Regions from separate parts of the Clostridium neonatale genome, predicted to be linked through region 2. Evidence: a T-box and tRNA genes for the amino acid it is inferred to sense, from the RefSeq annotation. Region 2 holds a T-box; the other holds one or more tRNA genes.

Region 1 (4,433 bases), 750 kb from region 2:
AAGCTACTAAAATGAAATATAAAGCTATTGAATCTTAGAAGAATAACGACTATAATATATAATTAGTAGAATTATGTAAAGTAAGGAAGTAATATGTATTATAGGAGTGAATAAAAATGAGCTTTTGGAGAACGGGGACAGATCTTGCTATAGATTTAGGAACAGCAACAGTTCTAGTTTATGCAAAGGGAAAAGGTGTAGTTTTAAAAGAACCATCAGTTGTAGCAATTAATAATAATAATAAGAATATATTAGCCATTGGTGACGAAGCACGAAAAATGATAGGTAGAACCCCGGGAAACATTGTTGCAGTAAGACCTTTACGTGATGGTGTTATATCTGATTATGATCTTACTCAAAAAATGTTGAAGGAATTTATTAAAAAGGCATCTGGCAAGCGAAATTTAAGAGCACCAAATGTTGTCGTATGTGTACCATCAGAAGCAACAGAAGTAGAAAAAAGAGCAGTTATTGATGCAACTATGAATTCAGGTGCTAAAACTGTTCGCATAATAGAAGAACCTCTTGCTGCTGCTATAGGAGCAGGAATTGATATCACTAAGCCTAATGGATGTATGGTGGTAGATATTGGTGGAGGTACTTGTGATATAGCTGTTATATCTTTAGGAGGAGTTGTTGAAAGAGAATCAATTAAAATTGCAGGAGACAAGTTCGATGACTCTATAATAAAGTATGTAAGAAGTGAATATAAATTAATGATTGGCGAGAAAACTGCTGAAGAATTAAAAATAAATATTGGTTCAGCATTTAAAAATGCCAGAAATTTATCATGTATGATGAAAGGTAGAAACTTAGTTACAGGTCTACCAGATGAAGTTGAAATTAATACAGAAGAAATACGACTTGCAATACAAGAGCCAGTGCAAAGTATAGTTGACTGTGTAAAGATCGTTTTAGAAAGAACACCACCGGAATTAGCAGCAGACATTATTGAAAAGGGAATTGTAATGACTGGTGGAGGTTCATTGATTAATGGGTTGGATAAGCTTATTCAATTTAAAACCGGTGTAGCAGTGACAGTTGCAGAAGGGGCAGAAGAATGTGTTGTTAATGGATCAGGAGAAGTATTAGGGTATTTAGATAGATTAGATAGAGAAGTAAATTCACAACAAATAGTTCTTATAGAATAAAACATCGAGAGATTTTCTTTTTATTGAAAATCTCTCGATGCTTTTTATAAAATTAAAAAAGTAATTAAAGCTTAGGTATTAATTCAAATGTCTAGCGAAAGCTTAGGAAATAAATCATTATTTAAATTATAAGCATTAATTAATGATCTAGATATAATCTTTGCCATATCCATAATAAAAGATAATCGGATGCTTCTAGAAAAGAATAAATCAGAATTTTCGCTAGAATCTACAATACCTATTACAGAAGCCATACCTACTTCGGGAAGCTCTTTTCCTACTCCTTTTCCAGGATGAATAGCATAGTCTCTAATGCGAATTTCACCTATATCATCTTGATTTCCAAGACATGCATCTATACCTATGATATTAGCAGTTGGATGAAGTTCTTTTATTTTATTTAAACGTTCATCTATATTTAGTGCGTGGATTGGTTCTGATAATGTCCCGTATACTGGCAATGGAAAGAAATTTTCAGTTAATATTGAACCAACTAATGGACCAAGGCAATCACCTATGCATTTATCAGTGCCAATACAAACAATTATTGTATTAGAATTAATGTATTTTTCTAATTCATGAGATAGCTTGTATGAAAAGCTTTTGGAACTATGGTTATTATCTAAATTCATTAAAGGCATCCCTCCTTATAGAATATGTATATTTAGGAAAATGAAAAAATAGTATATAAAAATAAATAAATGGCAATAAATACTAATGTAAGGAGGAGAAAATGAAAAAAATTATTATATTTATAATATTTACACTTACTTTAATAATGAACATGTCTATAGCATTATTTTGGAATCCAGATATAGATAATAAAAAAGATGATCCAATGCAAAGCACTGAAGTATTTAGTGATACAAGATCTTTGTGCAAAGTTGATGATGTAATTCTGTTAGAAGAACTAGATAATAGTCAATCAAAGGAACTTGATAGTATACTTTCACCATTATCAACATTTGAAATAGAGTTAGTAAAAGAAGAGCTTAATACATGTAGTGAAGATGAAATCATAAAAGCGTTCAGAAAATTAAAAAGGAGATTGCCTGAAAGCGAATATAAAAAAATAGAAGAAATATTAAGTCCGCTTATAGATATTGAAGAACTTAATTCTATACTAAAAAATAAATATGTTTAGTGTATTAAAATGAAGAAATAAAGAGTAAATAGAATATATAGCGATATAATTTATCTAAATAAGCATATATGAGAGTTGAAATATAAGTACTTTGAATATATACTAACTATTGTTGATGTGAACAAAAACACCAACAAAACTTAATGGAGGAATTCCCGAGTGGCCAAAGGGGGCAGACTGTAAATCTGTTGCGTCTCGCTTCGATGGTTCGAATCCATCTTCCTCCACCATTAGATGGGCGCATAGCTCAGCTGGGAGAGCACCTGCCTTACAAGCAGGGGGTCACAGGTTCGAGCCCTGTTGTGCCCACCATCTAAAAAATATAAATATGCTGGCATGGCTCAACGGTAGAGCAGCTGACTTGTAATCAGCAGGTTGTAGGTTCGATTCCTATTGCCAGCTCCAATTGTGGAGGAATTCCCGAGTGGCCAAAGGGGGCAGACTGTAAATCTGTTGCGTCTCGCTTCGATGGTTCGAATCCATCTTCCTCCACCATTTAAACCAAATATTTATATTATAACAATTAAATAAGAAATATGCTGGCATGGCTCAACGGTAGAGCAGCTGACTTGTAATCAGCAGGTTGTAGGTTCGATTCCTATTGCCAGCTCCAATTAAGGAGGAATTCCCGAGTGGCCAAAGGGGGCAGACTGTAAATCTGTTGCGTCTCGCTTCGATGGTTCGAATCCATCTTCCTCCACCAAAACTCAGAATTATTATTCTGAGTTTTTTATTTTATCTTGAAATAAAAGTTGAAAAGTAAATAGTTGTATCAATTTATGCATGAATAGAATATATTATAGATTATATGATATATTATGTTTATTGTATAATATTGACCATAAAAATATTATGTGGTAGAATAAATTACGAAAATAAAATATTGTTACTCTTATCAAGAGAGGTGGAGGGATAGGGCCCAGTGAAACCCGGCAACCTGTTTAATTACAAGGTGCCAATTCCTGTAGAAAGATTTTCTACAAGATAAGAAAGTATTGTGTAATCGCGCTCTTCTTATCGAAGAGTTTTTTTATTGCATATAAAAGGTATTTCTTTTAAGACAGTATAAAAAATATTAAGAAGTGTGAGATTTTTCACTTTTACTCGAATTATTTCATGATTAAAGATAAGGAGTACAAGCGGAAGGAGAAAAATATGAGAAGATTATTTACATCAGAATCAGTTACAGAAGGTCATCCAGATAAAATGTGTGATCAAATTTCAGATGGCGTATTAGACGCAATTTTAGCACAAGATCCAAATGCTAGAGTAGCATGTGAAACATGTACAACAACAGGAATGGTTATGGTAATGGGAGAGATATCAACAAATTGTTATGTTGATATTCCTAAAGTAGTTAGAGAAACTGTTAGAGAAATTGGATATGATAGAGCTAAATACGGATTTGATTGCGATACTTGTTCTGTTATGACAACAATAGATGAACAATCAGCAGATATTGCTATGGGTGTTGATGAAGCTTTAGAATCAAGAAAAGGTGAGAAAGATGAGGTTGAAGCAGTAGGTGCTGGAGACCAAGGAATGATGTTTGGTTTTGCTACAAATGAAACTGATGCATATATGCCGTTACCAATTCATATGGCTCATAGATTATCAAGAAGACTTACTGAAGTAAGGAAAGATGGTACATTAGGCTATTTAAGGCCTGATGGTAAGACACAAGTAACAGTTGAATATGAAGATGAAAAACCAAAGAGAATAGATACAATAGTAATATCTACTCAACATGATGAGCATGTTACATTAGAACAAATAGAAAAGGATCTTAAAGAACATGTTATTAAAGCAGTAGTACCACAAGAATTATTAGATGATAAAACAAGATATTTTATAAATCCAACTGGAAGATTTGTTGTTGGTGGACCACAAGGTGACTCTGGATTAACTGGAAGAAAGATTATAGTAGATACTTATGGTGGATATGGTAGACATGGTGGTGGAGCATTCTCAGGAAAAGATCCAACAAAAGTTGATAGATCTGCTGCTTATGCTGCAAGATGGGTTGCGAAAAACTTAGTGGCTGCTGGATTAGCTGATAAGCTTGAAATACAATTAGCTTACGCTATTGGAGTTGCTAAACCAGTATCAATAACTGTTGATACTTTTGGAACAGGAAA
Region 2 (4,433 bases):
TCGCAATCATATTGAATGTTATTGACTATTTACTTGGAACATCTCCAATAATTTCTTTAATTTACAGCTTAGGAGTACTTATTCCTGGTATAGCAGTTTGCGTTAGGAGACTACATGACATTGGAAAAAGTGGATGGTGGTATTTTATAAGTTTTATTCCGATTATAGGTGGTATATGGTTGCTTATATTACTTTGCAGGGATAGCCAATTAGAAAAGAATATTTATGGATTAAATCCTAAAGAAATCTTATAAATAAAGAAGCAGTAATAGTAGTTATATGCTCCTTTTTTGGTAGACATGTAAAACAATAAAAATGTCTATATAGAGGAGAAGTTAATATTGAGCTATTACTGCTTTTTATTATATTTTAGTAACAAATGTTACATACAAAAACAAGTTAAAAAGATATAATAATTTTAACAAAAATTTAATTATAAGAAGTTTTTATTACATATAAGTATGAAAATCGTAGATATTAATTAGAATAATTTTTATACTAGATTTTAATTTAGGAGGAATACATATGAGCGCTTTTTTAGGAAAAATCCATTATTGGTTATTTAATAAAATATTATGGTTTGAAAATCTAGAGGATGAGATAGTGAACCTTGCAAAAGATGAAGGTTTAAATATAGAAAAGTTGAAAATGCATGCCGAAGAAAGATATGGTGAGAAATTACCACATAAATCACTTGAAGAATTAATAGATCACAGCAATATACATGGATGGTTACAAAATAAGATTCATAATGCAGAAGGAAGAATGGCTTTTTATACTAAAACAATTTTAGAAAATGATAATCTATCTTTGACTAAAATTGAAAATATATATAAAGAACAAGGTATAAAAGCAGCTGATGAAGTTAAAAATGAAGAGCAAGATATAAAAAATGCACAAGATATATTTACAGAAGTTAATAATTATATTTTAGATGGTATGCCATGTGATAGAGTTAATGAATTTATAGAGCTTAGTGACGAAAAGGTAACATGGAAAAGAAGAGTATGTGTCCATAAAGAAACATGGGAAAAAGAAGAAGTAGACGTTAGTATATTCTATAGTTTAAGAAACTTATGGATTGAAGAATTCGTGAAGAATTTAAATAATAACTTTAGATATATATTTAGTGAGGATGAAACTTTTTCTATAGAAAGAATATAAGTAAGTATTGACTTTTTAGAAAAATAATAGTAGTATTAAAATAATTTAATATGGCATAACGAAAACTTATAGTACAAAATCTATATTTTGGAGTATAAGATATGAAAAGCTATGATAAGAATAAGTAGTAATATATAATCCAAACAGAAAGTAACCGGTTGATGAGAGGTGCATGGTAGTTTATTATGAATACATCTTTGAGCTTCACACCAAACGATTTTTTATCTAGTAGGCTGTGACGTAACCTGCACACGTTATAGTGCTAGAGTATAACCCATGTAAAGCAATGGAGTACTCGAAGAGGTAGACAATGTGAGTTGTCTATAAACTAAGGTGGTAGCACGAGATATTCTCTCGTCCTTTTGATATTCAAGAGGACGGGAGTTTTTTATTTTCTCAGAATTTATAGTGAATCTGAAACTGTTAAAATAGTACTATTTAAGGATATAATAGATTTTAATAATTTTTTTTAATAGCTGTAAATTTTACATTATCACTTTAAGAAGAGAACTTATGCAAGCATTTCATGAATCTTATAGAACTTGCTTATATTAAAAAATATAATATAAGGAGAGTTTTGAAATGAACAAAACAATTGATGAACAATTAAGGATTATAATGAAGGGAGTAGATACTATTGTAAGTGAAGAAAGCTTAAGAAAAAAATTAGAAAAATGCGAAAAAGAAAATAAAAAGCTTACAATAAAACTTGGCCTTGATCCAAGTGCACCAGATATACATTTAGGCCATGCAGTTGTATTACGTAAAATTAAACAAATGCAGGATTTGGGGCATAAGGCAGTAATTATAATTGGAGATTTTACAGGAAAGATAGGAGATCCAACAGGAAAAGCTAAAGGAAGAAAAGCGTTAACAGATGAACAAGTAAAAGCTAATGCAGAAACTTATAAAGAGCAAATATTTAAAGTTTTAGACAAAGATAAGACTGAGATTAGATTTAATAGTGAATGGCTTTCAAAATTAGCCTTTGATGATGTATTAAATCTTGCAGCGACAACTACTGTAGCGCGTATGATGGAAAGAGATGATTTTCAAAAAAGATTTAAGAATAATGTGCCAATAGGGATTCATGAATTCTTTTACCCATTGATGCAAGCCTACGATTCAGTAGCATTAGAGGCAGATATAGAGCTCGGTGGAACTGATCAGACTTTTAATATCTTAATTGGAAGAACACTTCAAAAGGCAAAAGGACAGGAAGAGCAAGTGGCAATGTTTATGCCTATTCTTGAAGGATTAGATGGAATAGAAAAAATGAGTAAGAGCCTTGGAAATTATATCGGAGTTAGTGAACCAGCAAATGTAATGTTTAAAAAGGTTATGGAAATACCAGATAATCTTATAATTAAATACTTTGAACTTGCAACTGATGAACATCCAGATATTGTAGATAAAATAAAGGAGCAATTGAAGAATGGAAAAAACCCAAGAGATGTTAAATTTGAGTTAGCTAAAATTATAACAGGACTATATCACTCAGATGAAGAAGTAAAAGAGTCAATTAAATTTTATGATGCAGCATTTAGTAAAAAATCAATTCCAGAAAATATTCCAGAAATAAAAATGAATGATAGCATAAAACATTTAGAAGATATTATACAATTGCTTATTGATGATAATTTTATTCAAAGTAAAAGTGAAATAAGAAGGCTTATAAGTCAAGGTGGAGTCCAAATAAATGGTGAAAAAATAAATGAAATCAGTGCAATATTAAACAATGGTGATGTTATTAAAATTGGAAAGAAAAAGTTCGTTAAGATAGTTCTATAGGCTGAAAGTAATTTTGGAGTTGCTATGTAGGCCATTAATAGTATATAAAAAATTAAATAAATAAGGATACAGTATTTTAGGCTGTATCCTTAAATTTTTAGATAAAAACTATTTTATAGGCAGAAATTTAGATCTTATACATCGACTAGTGTTTTGGATTAGCTTTCTGATTTCTCTAGAAGAAGATCTATCATTATGTTCTTCATTATTTTTATCTGATAATAATAAAGATCCTATATGCTTAAAAGAATCAGATGACTTTGAATCATTATTATTGTTTATAGTATACTGATCGAATGAAGATAAATTAGATGTCATATAATTCTTATCATTAAAAATAAATGTTTGAAAACATATAAATATACCTATAAAAATTATAAGTGGTATTGATAGCTTCAATAATAATTTAATCAAAATCAACTCCTTTTCTATTATCATACAAAGTATTGAAAATATTACATATTTAATTATCGATATTTTGTTAAATACTTTATATATTTTTACTGTTATTCTAAATTAAGTTTATTTTTCAATATATATCTAGTGATTAAGAAGAATATAGTAAACCAAAGAGCATTTATAAAGGCAGCTCCTAAGCCTATAAGATGTACAAGTGCTGTCATATTAGATTGGAACACTAAACTCATATATTCACTAAAACTATTAGGAATTAAAAGCATAATTGATGAGAAAATTGTATTCATAATTATATTTAAAACTATGAAGGCACCAAATGATCCAAGAATCTTCATTTTAGGCAATAAGTGTCCGATTGAAATTGAAGTATATATTAAAGTGATATTTAAAGCAAGTTGTAGTAAACCAGCTACTAAGAATTCTATACCTACAAGTATAAGCGATCCACCAAATTCAGAGTAAGCTTTAGAAAATGCTTCAGGTATTATTGAAAAGAAGTTACTAAATGCTTCTCTGTTATACATCATGATTATTATTGATAATATAGCAACAAAAATACTAACTAAACTCCAAATTATAGCAGAAATAAGTTTTGAAGATATATTTGAAGTTGTAGAAACAGGAAGTGTATTCATTAAATAACCTTCATCACCAAGTAAGTTTTTATAAAAACGCTGTATTATTATAAATATTGTTACTATAAATACGGCTGCCATTGTAGCACCATAGGTAAATATGCTAACTACAGCAGGTATTCCGCCAAGAAAGTCCATGTTTACGCCATCTAATTTAGTCCCAATAAATATTTTTACGATAAAAGCAAAGATTAAAAGAGCACCATAAAGGGGTAATAATATTCTACTTGTTGCTTTAAATTCATATTTTAATAACTTTCCTAACATTTGAACACCTCCCTAAATAAAGAATCAACACTTTTTCCTTCATCTTCTCTAATTTCATCAACAGTCTTTTCAAGAGCTATCTCACCGTGTGAAATGAAGATGACATCATCTAGTATTCGCTCTATATCTGAAATAAGATGAGTAGTTATTATAATAGTA

Evidence for each region. A T-box is a leader RNA that pairs with one kind of tRNA and senses whether it is charged. The one in region 2 lies ahead of tyrS (tyrosine--tRNA ligase), so its partner is inferred to be a tRNA-Tyr.
Region 1: it has a tRNA-Tyr gene. The T-box ahead of tyrS (tyrosine--tRNA ligase) is inferred to sense a tRNA for this amino acid. The anticodon was not compared.

Annotation. Positions count from the first base shown of each region.
Region 1 covers NZ_UICR01000001.1:575,189-579,621, forward strand. The annotation lists gene spoIIID (sporulation transcriptional regulator SpoIIID) at 1-38, shown strand, start outside; gene mreB (rod shape-determining protein MreB) at 117-1,151, shown strand; gene yyaC (spore protease YyaC) at 1,235-1,783, opposite strand; gene CNEONATNEC86_RS02770 (hypothetical protein) at 1,885-2,295, shown strand; tRNA gene CNEONATNEC86_RS02775 (tRNA-Tyr) at 2,441-2,525, shown strand; tRNA gene CNEONATNEC86_RS02780 (tRNA-Val) at 2,532-2,607, shown strand; tRNA gene CNEONATNEC86_RS02785 (tRNA-Thr) at 2,626-2,700, shown strand; tRNA gene CNEONATNEC86_RS02790 (tRNA-Tyr) at 2,706-2,790, shown strand; tRNA gene CNEONATNEC86_RS02795 (tRNA-Thr) at 2,834-2,908, shown strand; tRNA gene CNEONATNEC86_RS02800 (tRNA-Tyr) at 2,914-2,998, shown strand; SAM riboswitch class I at 3,185-3,286, shown strand; gene metK (methionine adenosyltransferase) at 3,451-4,433, shown strand, end outside.
Region 2 covers NZ_UICR01000001.1:1,326,218-1,330,650, forward strand. The annotation lists gene CNEONATNEC86_RS05965 (DUF805 domain-containing protein) at 1-254, shown strand, start outside; gene CNEONATNEC86_RS05970 (hypothetical protein) at 526-1,164, shown strand; T-box leader at 1,267-1,529, shown strand; gene tyrS (tyrosine--tRNA ligase) at 1,747-2,955, shown strand; gene CNEONATNEC86_RS05980 (hypothetical protein) at 3,064-3,369, opposite strand; gene CNEONATNEC86_RS05985 (ABC transporter permease) at 3,462-4,274, opposite strand; gene CNEONATNEC86_RS05990 (ABC transporter ATP-binding protein) at 4,268-4,433, opposite strand, start outside.